2 regions of the Shewanella sp. HL-SH4 genome follow, and region 1 is predicted to be linked to the other one. Evidence: predicted binding sites of a transcription regulator. Region 1 holds the regulator's gene; the other holds the start of a gene.
The links. Region 1 encodes sigma-54, which starts transcription at its own class of promoters, with help from an activator protein. Its sites were predicted from a motif close to GTTGGCACGNNNNTNGNNT; they were not measured.

Region 1 (9,994 bases):
CAACATGTTTTTTACCACTTGAAAAACGTTTAGCAAGCTGGTCGGCGATATAAACTGAACGATGCTGGCCACCGGTACAACCAATAGCTATGGTTAGGTAGCTGCGGTTATTGCGCTCTAAGTGGGGCATCCATGTTTCAAATAGGTTTTCTATTTGCCAAATGAATTTATTTACCAGCGGTTGCTGGCCAAGAAATTCCTGTACCGGTTCATCTAATCCAGTAAAGGGGCGTAATTCTATTTCCCAATGTGGGTTAGGTAAAAAGCGTACATCAAACATAAAATCGGCTTCGGCGGGCATGCCATATTTAAAACCAAATGACTCAAAATTGATCACTAACTCTTTATCAACACTGCCCATTAAAATTTCACGTACCTGATCACTAAGTTGATAAATATTTAGCTTAGATGTATCGATAAAATGGTCTACGTATTCAGAAATAGGCGCTAGTAGCTCACCTTCAAATTGAATCGCATCTTGTAGGGACATATTCTTTTTCGATAAAGGATGTAGTCGTCGGGTTTCACTGTAACGTTTTAGTAGTGCCTCATCACTTGCCTGTAAAAAAAAGCTTATGACTTCCGTATCCTCAGATAACCACGCTAGCTGCTGCTGTAATACTTTACCTTGCTCTTCTATATTTCGAACATCAACACTTATAGCCACCAGTTCATTGGTGTTTCTAAGCTGTTCTAATAGCCGTCCAATTAAGGGCAGTGGTAAGTTATCAACGCAATAGTAACCTAGGTCTTCTAGTACCCTAAGTGCGACAGATTTACCTGAGCCCGAACGACCGGATACAATGACTAATTTCATGCTGTGATAACCTGATAGAGTTCAGTTGAGTTACTTGCTTTTCGTAACTGCTTAAGAATATGTTTATCCGATAACTTTTCAGCCATTGAGGATAGGGTACTGAGATGTTGCTGACACTGGTCTGCTGGCACCAGTAATGCAAATAAGAGATCCACTGGTTGTTTGTCGATAGCATCAAATGAAATCGCTTCTTCGCACTTTATAAAAACCGCGATAGGGTGAACGATGGACGTTAAACGACCATGCGGGATTGCAATGCCAGAGCCTATTCCTGTGCTACCCATTTTTTCTCTAGCCACTAGGCTTTCAAAAATCTCTTGTGAAGAGAGGGATGGGTACTGGGCTGCAGCTAAATCGCTGATAAGCTCCAGTACCTTTTTCTTACTGCCCGGTGTGGCACAGGAGGTGCATTCCGGCTGCAGGATGGTACTAAGTTCCATCATTAATGCTTAGTTAATTTCTCTTTGTGTTTAATGACCTGACGATCGAGTTTATCAATCAGGGCGTCTATAGCGTGATACATGTCAGCATGTTCAGATGTCGCAAATACCTCAGCTCCATTCAAGCTGACTTTTGCTTCAGCTATCTGTTGTTGCTTTTCGACATTTAATACTACGTGGACATTATTGATCTGATCGAAATGTCGTTCAAGTTTTGTAAACTTACTTGTGACATATTCTCTTAGTGATTCAGTAATTTCAATATGATGACCCGTTAAGGTGATTTGCATATTTATCCTCCAATTGCCTAGGTAGATTATAAACTCTTACGTTGGTTTGAGGGAGGGATCATCATCGCTTCGCGGTATTTCGCTATGGTGCGACGTGCAACATTAATCCCTTGTTCTGCCAGAAGATCTGCCATTTTACTGTCGCTTAGTGGTTTTTTCTGGTTTTCAGCAGCAACCAGCTTTTTAATAAAAGCTCTAATTGCTGTAGACGAACATTCTCCGCCATCATCAGTACTGACATGGCTAGAGAAAAAATACTTAAGTTCGAACAGTCCGCGCGGTGTGTGCATATACTTTTGTGTGGTGACACGCGAAATAGTGGACTCATGCATTTCGACAGCTTCAGCTATGTCATTCAACACCATAGGCTTCATGGCTTCAGCACCGTACTCAAAAAAACCTTGCTGAAATTGCACAATACAATTGGATACTTTAAGCAGGGTGTCGCTGCGGCTTTCTAAGCTTTTGATAAACCATTTGGCTTCTTGTAAGTGACCTCGAATAAACTGAGTGTCTGTTGAACTCTTACTGCTTTTTGCCATGGCGGCATATTGTTGATTAATGCCTATTTTTGGCATGTTATCAGGGTTCAATTCAACGACCCAACGGCCATTCTTTTTGGTCACTGACACGTCTGGGATAACATATTCATCATCCGGTGGGGTGATCATTGTGCCAGGACGTGGATTTAAAGATTGAATTAATTCAATTGCTTCGCGCAGCTCATCTTCTTTTAGCTTAGTTTTACGCATGAGTGTGCGAAAATCACGTCCAGCAATCAAATCTAAATAATCTTTGATTAACATTCTGGCATTATCGATATGGGGCGTGTCTGGTGCAAACTGAACAAGTTGAATCAATAAACATTCACTTAAGCTACGTGAGGCGACACCCAGAGGGTCGAAATGTTGTATACGTTTTAGTACCGCTTCGACTTCGTCTAATTCGACAGAATCATCGCCCATAGCTTCTAAAATATCTTCAGTACTTTGGGTGAGATAACCTGTGTCATCAATGGCATCAATAATGGCAGTGGCAATAGCGAGGTCTGTTTCAGAAAAAGGGGTTAGATTTTTTTGCCATTCTAAATGCTCGTATAATCCTTCGGATGTTTCACCTTGGAAGGGCATGTCATCATTTGGCATGCTGCCAGAACCCGAACCAGGGCTTGCCATTGGGGAGGCGCTGTACACTTCATCCCAGGTAGTGTCCATTGGCAAGTCTTCAGACATTTGCTCTTTAGTCATTGACTCTGCGGTGTCGACATTTGAAGTGTCTTTTTCGACTACAGGTGCGCTTACTTCATTGAAGTCAGTTTCTGATAGGTCTTTGGAGTTATCATTTTTGTTGCTAAGTGCTGAAAATTCATCTTCCATTTCAAGCAAAGGATTGGAATCTAATACTTGTTGAATTTCTTGCTGTAACTCCAAAGATGATAACTGCAGCAAACGTATAGCTTGTTGCAGCTGTGGGGTCATAGTGAGGTGCTGACCCATTTTAAGTTGGAGTGAAGCTTTCATTACTGCTGATCCCTAGAAGAATTCGGCTTTCTACACTGATTAAAGTGAGTGATAGTCGCAATTTTTTAACAAATGGTTTTACTTTACCTATACACGATCAATTAACTTAGTCGCCAGAAACATTTTGCCAAGCAAGTGCTTCAGGTCCTATTTAGATTAACTATAGCTTGAATTGTTCGCCTAAGTATACTGCTCGAACTTGCTGATTGTTGAGTACTTCAGTTGGGGTGCCTTCGGCAATCAAATTCCCCTGGCTAACAATATATGCCCGCTCACATACATCAAGTGTTTCACGGACATTATGATCAGTAATTAATACGCCTAGGCCACGGTGTTTGAGTTGAAGAATAATTTTCTTAATATCAATCACTGAAATAGGGTCAACACCCGCAAAGGGCTCATCTAACAATATAAATTTAGGATTGGCTGCTAAAGCGCGTGCAATTTCTACCCGTCGTCTTTCACCACCAGATAGCGACATGCCTAAGCTATCGCGAATATGGGTAATATGGAATTCTTCTAAAAGATGCTCCAATTCCTGAATTCGCTCATCCGAAGTCATCGATTTTCGGGTTTGCAACACGGCCATAATATTATCTTGCACACTGAGCTTTCTAAAAATACTGGCTTCTTGTGGTAAATAGCCAATACCTTTTCGCGCACGTAAATGCATTGGGTCAGCAGTTAAGTCATCGTCATCAATTAAAATGCGGCCATGGTCACTTTTGACTAAACCAACAACCATATAAAACGTGGTCGTTTTACCTGCGCCATTGGGACCAAGTAGTCCGACAATTTGGCCTGTTTTTACAGTTAAGCTGACACTTTTAACCACTTGACGACTTTTATAGCTTTTAGCTAAATTCTCAGCTGTTAAGGTAATTTGGGTCATTGGTTACCTTGCTTTTTTAACGGGATTTCAGGTAATTTTTGTGCTGGTGACTCATCATTTTGGAAATTTTCCGGTTGAATAATGGTAATAACACGATCTTCACCTTTACCGGTACTTTCAGCGATAAGTTCCTGAGCATTGATATTGTAACGGATCACGTTACCCGTCACTTTACTGCCTGCTTGATCTAGCTTAGCGTTACCGGTTAATAACAGTCCAGTTGTTGCTAAGTCATAACGAATTTCATTGGCGCTTGCTGTACCTATGCGACCATCATCAAGTTCTTGTGAAAATGTAGCAGGGTTACCGGTCGCAATGAGCGTTTTAGTCTGGCCGTTTTCAGCTGAAAATGCCCGCAGTTCATCGGCTTCGATATTGATCGAGCCTTGGGTAATTTTTACTGGGCCGTTAAAAATAATTTGATTATTTTTAACGTCTGCTCGTTGACTTACGGCAGCAATTTTAAGCTCTTGCTTCAAATCGCCTTCTTTAGCTACGGCGTTGCCTGCCAATACACTAATCGCTAAAGTGCAAATAACACTGCTTTTACCGAGCAATGTGGTTAAAAACTTAATGTGGTTCATATGTCCCTTCTACCTGGCTGAGTAAGGTAATTTGTTCTGCATTGAGATCGGCAAATAGCCCTAAGCCTTGAATAATAAAACCATTACCTTTAATGGTAACTGACTCTTCAGAACGACCTATCATAGTGTTTAAATTAAAGGTGACTTGTTGAGTTTCAAGTGATTGTAATGGTTCTTCAATATCAATGGCATCAATTACTACATCGTTATGTAAACTGACTTCATTTGAATGTTGATCTAAGGTCGCATTTTTAGCTGTTATTTGCCACTGCGCTTTACCATTTTCAGGGTAAAGAAGTAGTACAGGCGCAGTAAATGAAGTGGTATTTGTGCTGGTGAAATGTTCCATATGCTCGGCGCTAACTTTGCTGTCAATAAACCCGAGTTTATTAAATTCTGTGGTGCGAAGATTGTCAGCCACAAAATCAGGTCGCTCAATTCTAGGATCTTTAATTAACGCCATTTGGTTACGTTTGACTTGTACTTGCCAATACAATACCAAGGCTAAGCCAAAAAATGCACAAATAGCCAGTGTGGTTCGATTCATATGCTCATACCATGGGCACTTTCAAATTTATTTTGGCTTAATAACAACAAATCAGTGAGTTCTCTTAAGGCACCATTACCACCTTTAATGGTGGTTATCATATGGCAATGTTGTTTCACGTAAGGATGGCCATCGGCCACGCTGACAGCAAGTCCTACTACTTTCATCACAGGTAAATCTACCATGTCATCGCCAATATAAGCTACTTGTTCAGGAGTAACGTTATATTTTTTGATTAATTCCTCGTAGGGAGTAAATTTATCATCTATCCCTTGATAGATATCTTTGATACCTAAAGCTGTCATGCGATTTTCGACAATTTTAGATTTTCGTCCGGTAATAACCGCCACATTAATGCCACTGGTTAATATGGAGCGAACGCCATATCCGTCTCGTGTATGGAATGCCTTTGACTCTTCGCCGCTATTATTAAGGTAAATACGGCCGTCAGAAAAAACACCGTCAACGTCGCAAATAAGCAGTTTAATTTTTTGAGCGCGCAGCCAAATATCATCACTAATAGGGCCATAAAAACCTTGGTGAGTGTGCGTATTTATTGTCATGTTTAAATTACTCCTGCTTTGACCATATCGAGCATATTCAATGCACCAATAGGCTGGTGTGCGTCATTGACCACAATCAAACCATTAATGCTTTTCTCATCCATTATTTGTAACGCTTGAGCGGCCAAGATGTTAGCCGGGCTAGTGACACATTTTTTGGTCATAACCTGTGAAATAGGCGTGGTGCGAAGATTGACTTCTGCATCGATAACACGTCGTAAATCACCATCAGTAAAAATACCGACTAAAACATTATTACCATCAACAACCGCGGTCATACCTAAGCCTTTATTTGATATTTCATACAAGGCTTCAGTGATACAAATATCTTGCTGTACCAAGGGGAGATCTTTGCCTTGGTGCATGACATCATTAACCTTGAGTAATAATTTTCGGCCCAAAGAGCCCCCCGGATGTGAGAGGGCAAAATCATCACGGGTAAAACCTTTTGCTTGTAATAGGGCGACCGCTAAAGCATCTCCCATGACTAATGTCGCCGTCGTGCTTGATGTTGGCGCTAACCCAAGGGGGCAAGCTTCTTCTAGCACTTCAATACATAAATGCACTTTTGCCAGCTTCGCCATATTAGAGTCTGGTTTACCAGTAACTGCAATCACAGGCACGCCCATACGTTGAATAACAGGCATTAATGTCAAAATTTCACTTGATTCACCTGAGTTCGAAATAGCTAAAATAATGTCGTTTTTAGCTAATGCGCCAAGGTCGCCATGACTGGCTTCTCCTGGATGAACAAAAAAAGCTGGCGTGCCTGTACTGGCAAATGTGGCTGAAATCTTATTACCGATGTGGCCAGATTTTCCCATGCCCATTACAATAACTTTACCTTTGCATTGCATGATTAATTCACATGCCTGCCCGAACGCATCTGAATCTACAAATTGGTAGAGATGCTCAAGTGCTGCTTTTTCAATATCAATGACTTTACGGCCCCATTGACGAAATTGAGTTTGGTTTGCCATGTATGTCTCTCTTGGTAAAGTCCTTTGTGCTCCATTAAGAAGCGTTGAATACAACGTATTGGTAAGCCACAAAGGTTAATAGTAATAAAACGCCATGCCAAGGCGTAAGTTGTCGCTTTGCACCGCTGGATAACACTAACACTGCTAATGCGGCACTGGTGCCCAGTACCATGTAAAAATCTCTGTTTACCGCTGTCGCATCAACCTCACCTGGTGAGATTAGCCCTGGAATAGCTAAAACCGCAAGAATATTAAATAAATTAGACCCGACAATATTGCCAATAGCTAAATCGTGTTCTTTTTTTAACACTCCGGCGATACACGCCGCTAATTCTGGCAAGCTAGTGCCGACAGCAATGATGGTCAGCCCAATGACTAAATCAGACAAACCATAAATTTTTGCAATACCAACAGCACCGTCTACCATCCAACCAGCTGAGAGTGGTAAAAACACAATGCCGACAATAATCCACATGATAGCATTAAAAGTAGGGACGCCTTTAGGGATCTCGCTGTCGATTTCGGCATCAAGGGGGTCAGTATCTTTGTTACTTAAAGCTTGATAAATAAATCCGCCCATAACAAGCAAGAAAGCCACGACTAAAATCATTCCTTCAACCCGTGTCAGAAAACCATCATGGATCAAATATCCCGCTAATAAAGTTGCAGCAAGCATGAGTGGCACTTCACGTTTTAAGGTTTTAGAGCTAACGCTGATTGCCCCAAGTAAAGCTGTAATGCCTAATATAAGAGTGATATTGGCAATGTTTGAGCCAAGTACGTTACCTATGGCGGTATCGTTCATGCCTTCCATAGATGCCGTTGCCGCAACAAACATTTCTGGTGCAGAGCTGCCCATGGCGACTATGGTAAGCCCAATTAACATGGGAGGTAAGCCAAGATTACGGGCAAATGCAGACGCCCCATAAACAAATTTGTCAGCACTTATTACCAGTACTGCTAGCCCAACGCAAAGCATCAAAATATTAACTAACATGTCATCCCTTCAATTTATTTGAACATGAGCATTTTCCCTGTAAATGACCTAAATTGAAAGCTGCAATAAGTATAAATAAGCTAATCAATCAGTCGATTAATCTTTGTTTAAGATTAATTTCATTTAAGGTTTGAGTATTTTTATCGTGATGAGGTTGTTAGGTGAACAACATTCACGTAAAATTTAACCTTCATTTACGCGCCGGGATGGCAGCTATCTCTTCAAATATTATGTCTGAGACATCAACCGTGTTGCAAAATCCGCTTGTAGAAATTAAACACCTTGGCTTTAGTCGTGGTGAGAAAGTCATTTATGATGATATTTCTTTAACGATCCCAAAAGGGAAAGTCACCGCTATTATGGGCCCTAGTGGTATTGGTAAAACTACCTTACTTAAATTAATTGGTGCTCAGTTAACGCCCGATTCAGGTGAAGTATTATTTGATGGCCTCAATATGCATCAATTATCCCGTACTGAGCTATATCAAGTGCGCAAACGTATGAGCATGTTATTCCAAAGTGGTGCTTTGTTTACTGACATGAATGTGTTTGATAATGTCGCTTTTGCATTACGTGAACATTCAGGGTTACCAGAAACGATTATTCGTTCGATTGTGCTAATGAAATTACAAGCCGTTGGACTTCGTGGCGCAGCTTATATGATGCCTAGTGAGTTATCGGGCGGAATGCAGCGTCGTGCAGCGCTCGCCAGAGCTATCGCTTTAGAGCCTGAAATGGTGTTGTATGATGAGCCTTTTGCGGGGCAAGATCCAATTTCAATGGGTATGCTAGTTAAGTTAATTCGAGAATTATCAGATTCATTAAAGTTAACCTCAGTGGTGGTGTCCCACGACGTCAAAGAAGTCTTAGGCATTGCCGATTATGTTTACGTGATAGCGGATAAAAAAGTTATTGCAGAGGGCACGCCTGAGCAATTGAGAAAATCTGATAACCCGCAACTGATACAGTTTATTGATGGTGCGCCAGATGGTCCGGTACCATTTCATTATCCAGCAGTTGATTATCAACAGGAGTTGTTGAGTGAATCCGATTAATTTGATTGCTGCAATTGGTCGTTATGCCATTGGGTTAGTAGGGGGTTTTGGTAAGGCTGGAGTGATGTTATGGCGCGCCATAGTCCATGTCCCCAACCCTAAAAAAGGCCTACCCTTACTGATTAAGCAAATCTACGTATTGGGCGTGCGCTCAATGATTATTATTATTGTATCAGGCTTATTTATTGGCATGGTATTAGCGCTTCAGGCTTATAATATTTTAGTCGGTTTTGGTACCGAAGACAGCCTAGGCCCTATGGTGGCGTTAAGCTTACTGCGTGAACTTGGACCTGTTGTTACCGCACTGTTATTTGCCGGACGAGCAGGGTCTGCGCTTACTGCTGAAATTGGCTTGATGAAGTCGACTGAGCAATTATCAAGTTTAGAAATGATGGCCATCGATCCGCTCAGGCAAATCATAGCACCACGATTTTGGGCCGGCGTAATCAGTATGCCACTGTTAGCTATGATGTTCAGTTTAGTCGGTATTTTTGGTGGGCATTTAGTTGGTGTGGAATGGAAAGGCATTGATACAGGTGCTTTTTGGTCGATATTACAGGCTTCAGTTGAGTGGCGACAGGATATTGTTAACTGCCTTATTAAAAGTACAGTGTTCGGTATTGTGGTGACATGGATTGCATTATATCGAGGTTATGAAGTGAAGCCTAATCCAGAGGGGATTAGTCGTGCGACAACCTCTACGGTAGTGCAGGCCAGTTTAGCTGTTTTAGCTTTGGACTTTTTGCTAACAGCATTAATGTTCGGAAATTAAGATTAATTTATTAACTATTTAAGTGGTTTAAGCGTATGTTGACACGGAAGATTGAGTTACTTGTTGGTCTATTTTTATTGTCAGGAGTGTTAGCATTTTGCGTATTGGTTTTTAATGTAGCCAATGTCAAAGTCGATACCCAAAATAATAATTATTCCCTCATTGCTGAATTTAATAATATTGGCGGATTAAAAGTGCGTGCGCCAGTAAAGGTCGGTGGTGTGGTTGTTGGCCGAGTGGCCGACATCACCTTAGATGATCGCAAGCTTGTTCCCATAGTGACGTTAACTATGGATAAGCGTTATGATCATTTTCCTGAAACCAGTAGTCTATCTATTTTAACATCAGGCTTGTTAGGTGAGCAGTTTATTGGCTTAACCCCAGGTTTTATGGATGATGATATCGACATGCTGGGTGATGGTGACAAAGTTGATGACACCCGCGGCGCGTTGATTTTAGAAGACCTTATTGGTCAATTGTTATATAGCATGTCGTCAAAAGATAAATAGGAGCGGTTTTATGCAAGCATTTTTAGTG
Region 2 (9,994 bases), 830 kb from region 1:
CAATCGAGGTTCCCAAAGCTTTGCAAAGCGATTTGACTATATGTTCACCAGATAGTTTTTCTGCACTCATCAAAGAGCATGAAAATAATCTCTATATTGTGAAGCAGAAATTTAGAATTCATCGTTCAATCGCTGTAGCCGAAAACTATCTTGAGTCCTATTGTAGGCTCAATGCTCAAGTGGAGACTACGCTTGAACACGAATATTTTGAGCAGGGCATTGGTTTTAATCAGAAAGTTTTTGTACAAGCTCAGTTACATAACCTAGCCGAGAATCTAATTCCAGCGACTATTTTAAAACAACAATTTTCTGATAAAAGCTGCATTGTATTAGGGGGAGGACCGTCGCTTGATGACTCTATTGATTGGATTAAAGCGAACTCCCAGCAGTTGGTGGTTATAGCGGCTTCTCGAGTAATGGGAAAACTAGCTAAACTCAATATCAAAGCTGATATAGTGGTATCGGTAGATCCACAATCTCATAGTTTTGATGTTAATAAAGAGTTTATGGAGTTAGAACATAATGCTTTACTGATTAATTCCTATCATGTGGCACCACAAATTATGGGGCAATGGAGAGGCGCCGCACTCTATACCGGCACGCGTTTGCCTTGGAACAACGATAGCGACGCAGACAATATAAAGTCAGTTGGCCCAACCGTAACCAACAGTGCCATTGAAATTGCAACCGAAATGGGTTTTAAGCAAGTATTGCTGTGCGGTGTCGATTTTTGCCATTCTCAAAAAGGTGTGACGCACACTCAGGGGACCTATGGTGCAAGTTTAGGCCCTAACATTGGTGTGATGCTTGAGTGGGTGGAAACCTATTCTGGTGAGATGGCTGAAACCCCAATTCAGTTAATGCATGCCATAGAGTCATTGCAAGCTTCAGTGGCATGTCAAAAAAATACCACTTACATCAACTTATCTAAAGATGCTGCTAAAGTAAAAGGTGTGCGATATCAAGCTTGTCACGATATTAAGCTTAAGCCAATAACGGATAAACAGCGGAAAATGTTAAAGCCTGAAACTTATCAGATTTCTACACAAGAAAAACTTAAGTACTTAAGTGATACCTTAGATGCTCTTACTACAACTCAAGATAAACTGCTACAACTTAACGTTTTAGTGTCAGAAGCATTAGTACTTAATAACAAAATAGAAAAAAGTCAGAAAAAGCCTCAAGCTATTCCAGCGTTGGCAGAGAAGATCGATAATATAGAGCGGAGTATTAATAAAAAATTTATTTCACTTGCCCATCTTATTAAATTTTATGGTTATTATGAGTTCTCGCACTTTTTGTCTACAAAAAAAAGGAAGAGTGGTCACAGCAAGATGTTGTTAACCATACTCGGATTTACTACCAGGCATTTATGGCTATATCGACTGAGCTATCGGAATTAATTATTTCAGCGACTCAACGAGTTCGATCAAGGATGAATGAATATCAGCCTCAAAGTGACATTGGCGTCTTATGTAAGCAGTGGAATGATGATAAACAATGGGGAAGAACGCTCATTTGGCAGGCTAACCATCCCCATCAATATGCAAATTTAACCGCTATAGAACTTGAGCTAATTCAAACGGCCCAAATAACGTATTTCGAACAATTTGTGGTTAAAAAATACATAAATAACACCAGTAAATCAACCGGACCAAGAATGGGCAACGCTTTTAAAAAGTTACAGATACTGTTTCATAATAGACATTTACTGGGTATATCTAAGATTGTGGAATATACTTTTCCCTTTATCGAGACTGATGTAGAGGCGTCCAGGCTTTATCATTTAGCGTTAAGTTATCAGCAAATGTTGGAGAAGACTCCTGAGTTAGCGTTAGAAACAATATTGAAAATTCCGATAGATCTTTGTCATGAAGCTGAATTAAAACAGCTTATCAAGCTGGCTTTGCAACTGAATAGACTTGAACTAGCTACTGCGCATTTTGCAAAAATAATCCACTATAGCGATGAATACTTACCACAATATGCTCATGCTTTAAGATTGAGTGATAAACCGCAGGAAGCGTTAAATATTTATCTCGATTATTTAAATAAGTACCCTGAGGACATTCTGGTATTGCTAAAGCTAGGTATTTTTCTTGCTGAAATGAACCAAATTGATAGCGCTAAATCATGTTTTCAAAATGTATTGAACTTAGATGTCAAAAATCAAGCTGCAATGCGTTATCTGCAACAGATTGGTGGTTAATAAACACAATCAATGCTGTACAGTTAGTTATCGATAACCATAATTTCCTTTGTCGTCAGTCAAACCGTATAATGGCAGGCGAATAAATTATACATTTCAATAGTGGGGTCGTGTGGGACATACTTATATTTCATTTGAGAACTATAAACGTAAATGGATTTTTAACCATAAAGATTTACCAGTTAGCGAAACGGATAAAGTGATGATTAAGCCTTTATCTGATAAAAGCGCAATGGAAGTCTGGAATAAATGGATAAGTAATAAAAGTAGCCGAGCAGAACAATTCACTAAAGGTGATTGGCCAGTGAAACAGGACGCATGGAGCGCGACTGAACACTGGCAAGCAGCCTGGGATGCGAGTGATAATGTGCTACCTGAAGCTATCATTGAGCATATTCAATGGAGTGATGATACAACTGTTTATTTTTGTTATGAAAAGTACCAGGTTATCGAAACTCGCTGGGATGTGTTTGTCCGTAATTGGAAATGTTTTCTGTTTTTTGATGATGGCCCTTTATTGGTTTCTCCTACCCAAAAACAAGCGCTTATGTTTGAGCAAAACGGACAATATAAATTAGGCACTCGCGGCTAACTACCCTTTATTTCCGTAATTTTAGCTTAGCTAAGTTGTGCTCAGTTTAATTCAAATATTTATCCTACAAGAATATTTAGTATGAAATTATTATCCTATTTAGGTTTAGCCGTCGCTTTATTCGTTAGTCCAATTCTGCAAGCTAAAATGATATCTGGCATAAATGTGCCCGATTCCATCGTCGTTAATCAGCAATCTTTAGTCCTTAATGGTGCAGGGGTTCGCAGTAAGTTTTTCATGGATTTGTATATTGGCAGTTTATACCTTGCATCTGTTCAATCTGAGCTGGAAAAAGTAATTGAACAGCCAGTTGCAGTTATCCGTTTACGTATCACTTCAGAGATGATCACCTCAGATAAGATGACCGATGCCATTAAAGATGGGTTTGATGAAGCTACTGATGGAAATAGTGTGCACTTACAAACTGAAATAGACCAGTTTATGGCTTTATTTAGCGCTGAAATTATCGATGGTGACCAATTTACTTTTGTATTAACAAGGGATAAAGGGGTTGCAAGTTTTAAAAATGATCAACCACAGGGTGAAATCCCTGGTGAGTTATTTCGTCAAGCGCTTATTAAAATTTGGTTAGGAGATAAGCCTGCTCAAAAAAGCTTAAAACAAGATATGTTAGGTCAATAGATAATTCATTAAACGCTAGTTCTGTGACGCTTTTCACATAAAACCTAGCCTACGTTTATGCTTTAAAATCATTACCCAGGGTCGAAATCGTCGAGGTTTTACCCTTATCATTATAGGTTAAACTTGATGCATTTCGACTGGCTTGCAGTGCCTGAGAAAATCTATTTAAACTAGCGATATTCAGTTCTATTAAGCTAGAGTTTTGCTGATTAATATCTTTGCATTCAGCAAGAAGACTTTTCGATAAAGTGACTTTTTCAATAAGCTCGGGGTCTGATGTCAGTCTTGCATGCTCAGGGTGATTAGCCATCGACTGGTCATTAGTTTGCAGTGCGATTAAACATTGCTGCTTTTCTTGGGCAAGTTTCAACAGCTTGTCGGCATTTTGGTCTTGCAGCGCTTGCTTTTCTGCAGATATAAGTGACTTCAGCGACGTCAATATGCCGTGCTGGTGGGAGAGCAGTGTAGATAGTTCAGCCATGCTATTACTCAAATTATTTTGCTTGAAAAACAATTATCTATGATGCCATTAGGCACCGGTATTCTGATTTATTTCAGCTCAGAAGAATAGACTACAGCAAACATTCATGCACACAGCAATATTGAGTGCTTTACTACTCTTCTTGGAACTTAAGCCCGCTTAGCTCTGATTCAAAGCTTGCAATATTTGCAGCAAGTTTTTCAGGGTCAATTTTATAACGGCCTTCCGAAATAGCCTGTTTAATTTCGGCTACTTTCTTTTGATCGATTTCAGGTAGGCTAGCCATTTTTGACTGCACACTTTGCAACTCTTGCGCCTGAGGCGTAATGCTAACAGAGTCGGTCTTTACTGTAACAGTGGCAGCTTTGGGAGCTGCTTGAGCGGTATTACCTGTCGTTTTAGCATCTCGTGCCGTTTGCATTGGTGTCGAAGTTGCAGCTTTAAGTTTATTAATGTCAATTGCCATGAGTGGCTCCAGCGTTAATTTTGGTTTTCCAAATAGGCTATCGACCTAGCTGAAAAAAACTTTAATCTATTTTACATTCTTACATTCTTACTTCTACTTCACCAACACCAATTACCCTAGCTTCTATTTCTCTGCTTGAATTTGCATTCCTAACTCTAATCGATTCACCGATACTACCGTCATGCATCGCTTCACCTAATGTTTTAATTTGGAGGTTTTCGCTCCTGGCGTATATTGATACAGCATCACCTTTGCACACAAAGCATAAATGACTATTTAAAATTGGCGCGTCTTTACTAATACGTCTTTTAGTTTTACTGCCTAAAACGGCTTTGATGTCAGAATAAAATTGACCTCTAAGGCTGAACTGATCAATATATTCTATGTGCAGTTGTTGTGTTGATAGTGATATGCCCGGCGAGATAATTTCACTGGCGACCACAACGGGATACATGATTTCGACTCTCACCGATAAAAATATTTGCCAAGGATAATCATAGTCAGGACTGTTGCAACTTATTTTAACCGTATTATTCCTAGCTATGTCCCGATCACTTGCAAGTTCGATTGTTAATGGCTTATAACAGCGCGGAGGCGTTAAGCGACCTTCTAAATTTTGAGGGGTAATTATCAACTGAGCATCAGGTGTTAATTGGATTTTTTTCTAACAGCCTCTTCAGCCATCTCACTTATGGTCGATACAGAGGGTATGCTAGCTTCTTCATCAGCAAAAGCAGCTAATGAATTGAACAATAAATAAAAAAATAACAAAAAATATATTTTCATAATGAAGATACTAGCTTGTTTAGCCAGAATGCACCTATACTTAAATTCTATGAAGATAAAAAGAATAAATTGATCTAGAGTCTTTTGAAAATATTGATGCCGCTTGTGTATGTGCTTATTTGATATCAAATACGGCATAGTTTGCTAAGCTGTAGCGACAATATATTGACTTATCTCGTTATTTATTCTGCTAATGCAATTAATATAATTTAAAAGCAATAATCATGCCGGTAGTAAGTTATTGGCTTGACCCAGTGCATAGTCGAATCATGAGCAGCAGGAAGGACAAATTTAATCCTACTAATCAAGACAAATCATGATTCGATTTATGTTTTTAAGTAAAACAAGCTAGTATCTATTTATTCGGATATTTTAATAAAAAAAGGCAGTGTTATGTCGAGTATCATGGAATCAGTCAACAAACGTACTCAATTAGTTGGCCAAAACCGATTAGAGTTACTGTTGTTTAAGCTTAATGGCCGTCAACGCTTTGGCATTAACGTGTTTAAAGTGAAAGAAGTGCTTCAATGTCCTCCGTTAACTAAGTTACCTAAACTGAGCCCTTTTGTTAAAGGGGTTGCACACATTCGTGGTGCTACTATTTCAGTCATTGACTTAAGCGCTGCAACAGGTGGACGTCCACTCACTTCTACTGAGAATTGCTTCATTATCATTTCTGAATACAATCGCAGTGTTCAAGGTTTCTTAGTCAGTTCTGTCGAACGTATTATCAACATGAATTGGGCTGCCATTATGCCGCCACCAAAAGGTGCTGGGCGTTATTCTTACTTGACTGCCGTTACTGAAATTGAAGGTGAGTTGGTTGAAATTTTAGACGTGGAAAAAATTCTTGATGAAATTTCTCCTGTTAAAACGGCAATCAGTGAAGAAGTTGATAAGACATTAACCATAGACAGAGAACAAAATTATCATGTCATGGTGATAGATGATTCTGCTGTAGCACGTAAGCAAATTATTCGTTCTCTTGAGTCTTTAAATTTACAAATTGATACCGCCAAAGATGGTAGAGAAGCACTGAACAAACTCAAGGCTATAGCTAAAGAGATGGATGATGTATCGTTAGAGATCCCGTTGATTATTTCCGATATTGAAATGCCTGAAATGGATGGATATACCCTTACAGCTGAAATTAGAGATGACCCTAAGTTAAAAAATATTAAGGTTGTGCTACACACTTCTTTAAGTGGCGTATTTAATCAGGCAATGGTACAAAAAGTTGGCGCAAATGACTTTATTGCTAAGTTTAATCCTGATGAATTAGCCGCAGCGGTAAACAAACATTTAAGTTTGTAATCTTTTCTGTCTATTGAACGCAGTAGGCAGCATGAAAATTCATGAATGTTAGTTATGCGTAAAAGCTCTAATGATAGGGCAAATATAACTCATTATATTAGGATGTGAATGTGACAGATAAATCACTCGCAGAAGCAGAATATAATCAATTTAGATTGTTTTTAGAACAACACAGCGGCATCGTTTTAGGTGAAAATAAACAATACCTAGTACGAAGCCGTTTAGCACCATTGATGGGCAAATACAGTTTACCCTCGCTATCTGAAGTGGTTAAGCATTCAATGAAGCCCACCGAACGTCAATTACGTGCGGAAGTGATTGACGCGATGACAACCAATGAAACATTGTGGTTTCGTGACCGTTATCCATTTGATTTATTACATAATACTTTACTACCTGAATATTCTAAGTTAGGTCGTTCATTGCGTATTTGGTCTGCGGCTTGTTCTTCAGGGCAAGAGCCTTACTCATTAGCAATGACCGCTTTAGAGTATCAACAACGCAAGCCGGGTGCACTGCCTGGTGGTGTGACTATTCAAGCGACTGATTTGTCACCTTCGATGCTTGAACGTTGTAAAAATGCTGAATATGATGGCTTGGCATTGGCGCGTGGATTATCAGAAGAACGTAAACGTCAGTTTTTTGATGCTTTGCCTAATGGCAATATGAAAGTCAAAGATAATGTTAAGCGGTTAGTGAATTTTAGAGCGCATAATTTACTTGAAAGTTATACGCTTTTAGGAAAATACGACATTATTTTTTGTCGTAATGTATTGATTTATTTTGCGCCTGAGGCAAAGGCTAAAATTTTGCGGCAATTTGCTGCCGCTTTAAACCCAAAAGGTATTTTATTTCTTGGGGCATCAGAATCTATTTCCGGATTAACAGAAGAATTTGACATGGTCCGCTGTAACCCTGGTATATATTACCAAAAGAAAACCTAGTTTAACCTATTGAAAAGCATGTGTTACTTTTTTCACATGCTTTCCTCTCTATATATCCTCCCATTGATTAAATAATTGGCATAACCTTTGCTTTATATCTATCAGTTAGCTGATGGAGGCAATTTTATGGCGATTAATTTTGATAATGCACTTGGGGTACATCAATACTCCCTTGGTGTCAGGGCACAGCGCGCTGAAGTGCTATCAAGTAACATAGCGAATGCGAATACCCCAGGGTATAAGGCACGCGATGTCGATTTTGCCTCAGCAATGCAAGCTGCTAGTTCTCGTCAGAAAGGTTTAACGATGAGTGCCACTAATGAAAAGCATTTTGATTTAACTGCTCTCAGTCAGCAACATGTCAAATTCCGAGTCCCTAACCAGCCTGATACTGGCGATGGTAATACGGTTGATATGCAACAAGAACAATCAGCCTTTATGCAAAACTCTATTGAATACCAAATGTCATTGGGATTCCTAGAAAGTAAGTTTTCAGGTATGCGTAAAGCATTACGAGGTGATTAATCATGAGCTTATTTAATATATTCAATGTCGCCGGTTCAGGTATGACAGCACAGTCTGTCCGCTTAAATACCACCGCAAGTAACATTGCCAATGCTGACTCTGTTTCCAGTAGTATTGATCAAACTTATCGTGCCAGACATCCTGTATTTGAAGCTGAAATGTCTAAAGCTAATCATCAGCAATCAGGTTCTCATCGCGTTAATGTAAGTGGCATTGTTGAAAGTGATAAGCCATTGGTTAAAGAATATTCACCAGATCACCCTATGGCCGATGGTGACGGTTTCATTTATAAGCCTAATGTAAATGTAATGGAAGAAATGGCTGATATGATTTCAGCTTCTCGTTCTTATCAAATGAATGTTCAAGTCGCAGATGCAGCTAAAACAATGCTGCAACAAACACTTAGAATGGGTAAATAACATGATTATTGTAGGAGGTAAATGATGAGCCTCGTTAATCCATATAGTAGCCAATCTTTGCCACAACAGGCATCAGCATTGTCTAATACCGGTACGGTCAGTAAAAATACCGTCCAATCGAACACGACGAGTACGACAACAGGTAACCCATTTTTAGATGGTATTCGTTTACCTGATGCGCCTGAAACACCTGCTGCGAAAGATCAAATGCTTAAGCAGGAAGATTTTTTTGCACTGCTTAGTCAGCAACTTTCAATGCAAGATCCGTTTAAGCCAGTTGATAATGATCAAATGATTGCTCAAATGGCTTCATTTTCAACAGTTGATGGTATTTCGAATTTAAATAAAGAAATTCTCAATTTGAATGGTGTTATGAGTTCAAGCCAGGCATTACAAGCTTCTAGTTTAGTTGGGCGCAAAGTGTTGATCCCATCAGACACTGGATCTATTTCGCCGGCAAGTCCTGAACTTAAAGGTGTGGTAAGCACGCCTGCTGCTATTGATAAAATAAGCATTCGTATTGAAGATGAGTCAGGTCAGTTAATTAAGACCTTTGATATTGATGGCAGTGCTGGCGGAAACGTCGACGTGACATGGGACGGTCTAGATAAAAATGGTAAACCTGTGGTTGAAGGTGCTTACGTCATCAAAGCTAGCGGTAAAGTCGATGGACAATCTCAAGATTTACCTGTTTCTACTTATGCACATGTGACGAGTGTTTCATTAGGTACAGCAGCAACTGGGGCGATTCTCAATCTTCGAGGTATTGGTGGCATTAAATTGACCGATGTACTTGCGGTGTCCGAATCATAAATTTAATAACGCTTGTGACAAGAAATTGTCATTAAAGAAAACCTGATTACTCGAGGTGAAATATGTCTTTTAACATCGCATTAAGTGGTATTGCAGCCGCTCAAAAAGATCTAAATACCACAGCCAATAACATTGCAAACGTAAATACTATAGGCTTTAAGGAGTCTCGTGCGGAGTTTGCCGATGTGTATGCTAACTCAATTTTTTCTAACAGCAAAACTGCAGTCGGTGGCGGTGTTGCTACAACTCAAGTAGCACAACAGTTTCACCAAGGTAGTTTACAACTTACCAGTAACTCTTTGGATATGGCGATAAGTGGTGGGGGTTTTTTTGTGACCTCATCAGGGATTGGCACACGTGACCAATCATTTACCCGAGCAGGCGCTTTTAAGGTTGATTCAAATAATTATATGGTTGACTCAGCGGGCAACTTCTTACAGGGCTTCCCTGTGGATAAGGACGGTAACTCGACTTCAGTGAGTTTAACCACTACACAGGCAATTAAAGTACCAGACACAGCAGGAAGTCCTATTATGTCTAGTAAAGTCGGCCTACAGATGAATCTAAATGTCGGTGAGTCACCTTTAGACCCTGCTGCATTTGATCCTGACAATGCAGATACATTTAATAATTCTACTTCAGTGACTATCTATGACTCTCTGGGTGAATCGCATATCATGACCAGCTACTTTATTAAGCCTGAAAACGGTTCCTACACAGGTGAAAGTAACTGGGTTGCATTTTATGCCATTGATGGTAAACCAGTAAGTTTAGACGGTGCAGCTGGCCAATATAGTGTTGAT

Region 2: a site for sigma-54 is predicted at 7,509-7,527, ahead of flgB (flagellar basal body rod protein FlgB). Genes of this name have one in related genera too.

The regions. Positions count from the first base shown of each region.
Region 1 is NZ_CP195037.1:1,599,459-1,609,452, reverse strand. Features, by position in the region: gene rapZ (RNase adapter RapZ) at 1-817, opposite strand, end outside; gene ptsN (PTS IIA-like nitrogen regulatory protein PtsN) at 814-1,257, opposite strand; gene hpf (ribosome hibernation promoting factor) at 1,260-1,547, opposite strand; gene ACRWQL_RS07960 (RNA polymerase factor sigma-54) at 1,574-3,067, opposite strand; gene lptB (LPS export ABC transporter ATP-binding protein) at 3,228-3,959, opposite strand; gene lptA (lipopolysaccharide transport periplasmic protein LptA) at 3,956-4,543, opposite strand; gene lptC (LPS export ABC transporter periplasmic protein LptC) at 4,530-5,090, opposite strand; gene kdsC (3-deoxy-manno-octulosonate-8-phosphatase KdsC) at 5,087-5,653, opposite strand; gene ACRWQL_RS07935 (KpsF/GutQ family sugar-phosphate isomerase) at 5,656-6,633, opposite strand; gene ACRWQL_RS07930 (calcium/sodium antiporter) at 6,668-7,630, opposite strand; gene mlaF (phospholipid ABC transporter ATP-binding protein MlaF) at 7,861-8,685, shown strand; gene mlaE (lipid asymmetry maintenance ABC transporter permease subunit MlaE) at 8,672-9,457, shown strand; gene mlaD (outer membrane lipid asymmetry maintenance protein MlaD) at 9,493-9,966, shown strand; gene ACRWQL_RS07910 (MlaC/ttg2D family ABC transporter substrate-binding protein) at 9,977-9,994, shown strand, end outside.
Region 2 is NZ_CP195037.1:764,638-774,631, reverse strand. Features, by position in the region: gene ACRWQL_RS04350 (motility associated factor glycosyltransferase family protein) at 1-1,403, shown strand, start outside; gene ACRWQL_RS04345 (hypothetical protein) at 1,373-2,209, shown strand; gene ACRWQL_RS04340 (DUF2947 domain-containing protein) at 2,322-2,801, shown strand; gene ACRWQL_RS04335 (chalcone isomerase family protein) at 2,883-3,443, shown strand; gene ACRWQL_RS04330 (flagella synthesis protein FlgN) at 3,499-3,924, opposite strand; gene flgM (flagellar biosynthesis anti-sigma factor FlgM) at 4,058-4,390, opposite strand; gene flgA (flagellar basal body P-ring formation chaperone FlgA) at 4,470-4,844, opposite strand; partial or broken gene ACRWQL_RS04315 (flagellar basal body P-ring formation chaperone FlgA) at 4,905-5,024, opposite strand; gene ACRWQL_RS04310 (chemotaxis protein CheV) at 5,570-6,490, shown strand; gene ACRWQL_RS04305 (CheR family methyltransferase) at 6,595-7,434, shown strand; gene flgB (flagellar basal body rod protein FlgB) at 7,561-7,959, shown strand; gene flgC (flagellar basal body rod protein FlgC) at 7,962-8,378, shown strand; gene flgD (flagellar hook assembly protein FlgD) at 8,403-9,191, shown strand; gene flgE (flagellar hook protein FlgE) at 9,254-9,994, shown strand, end outside.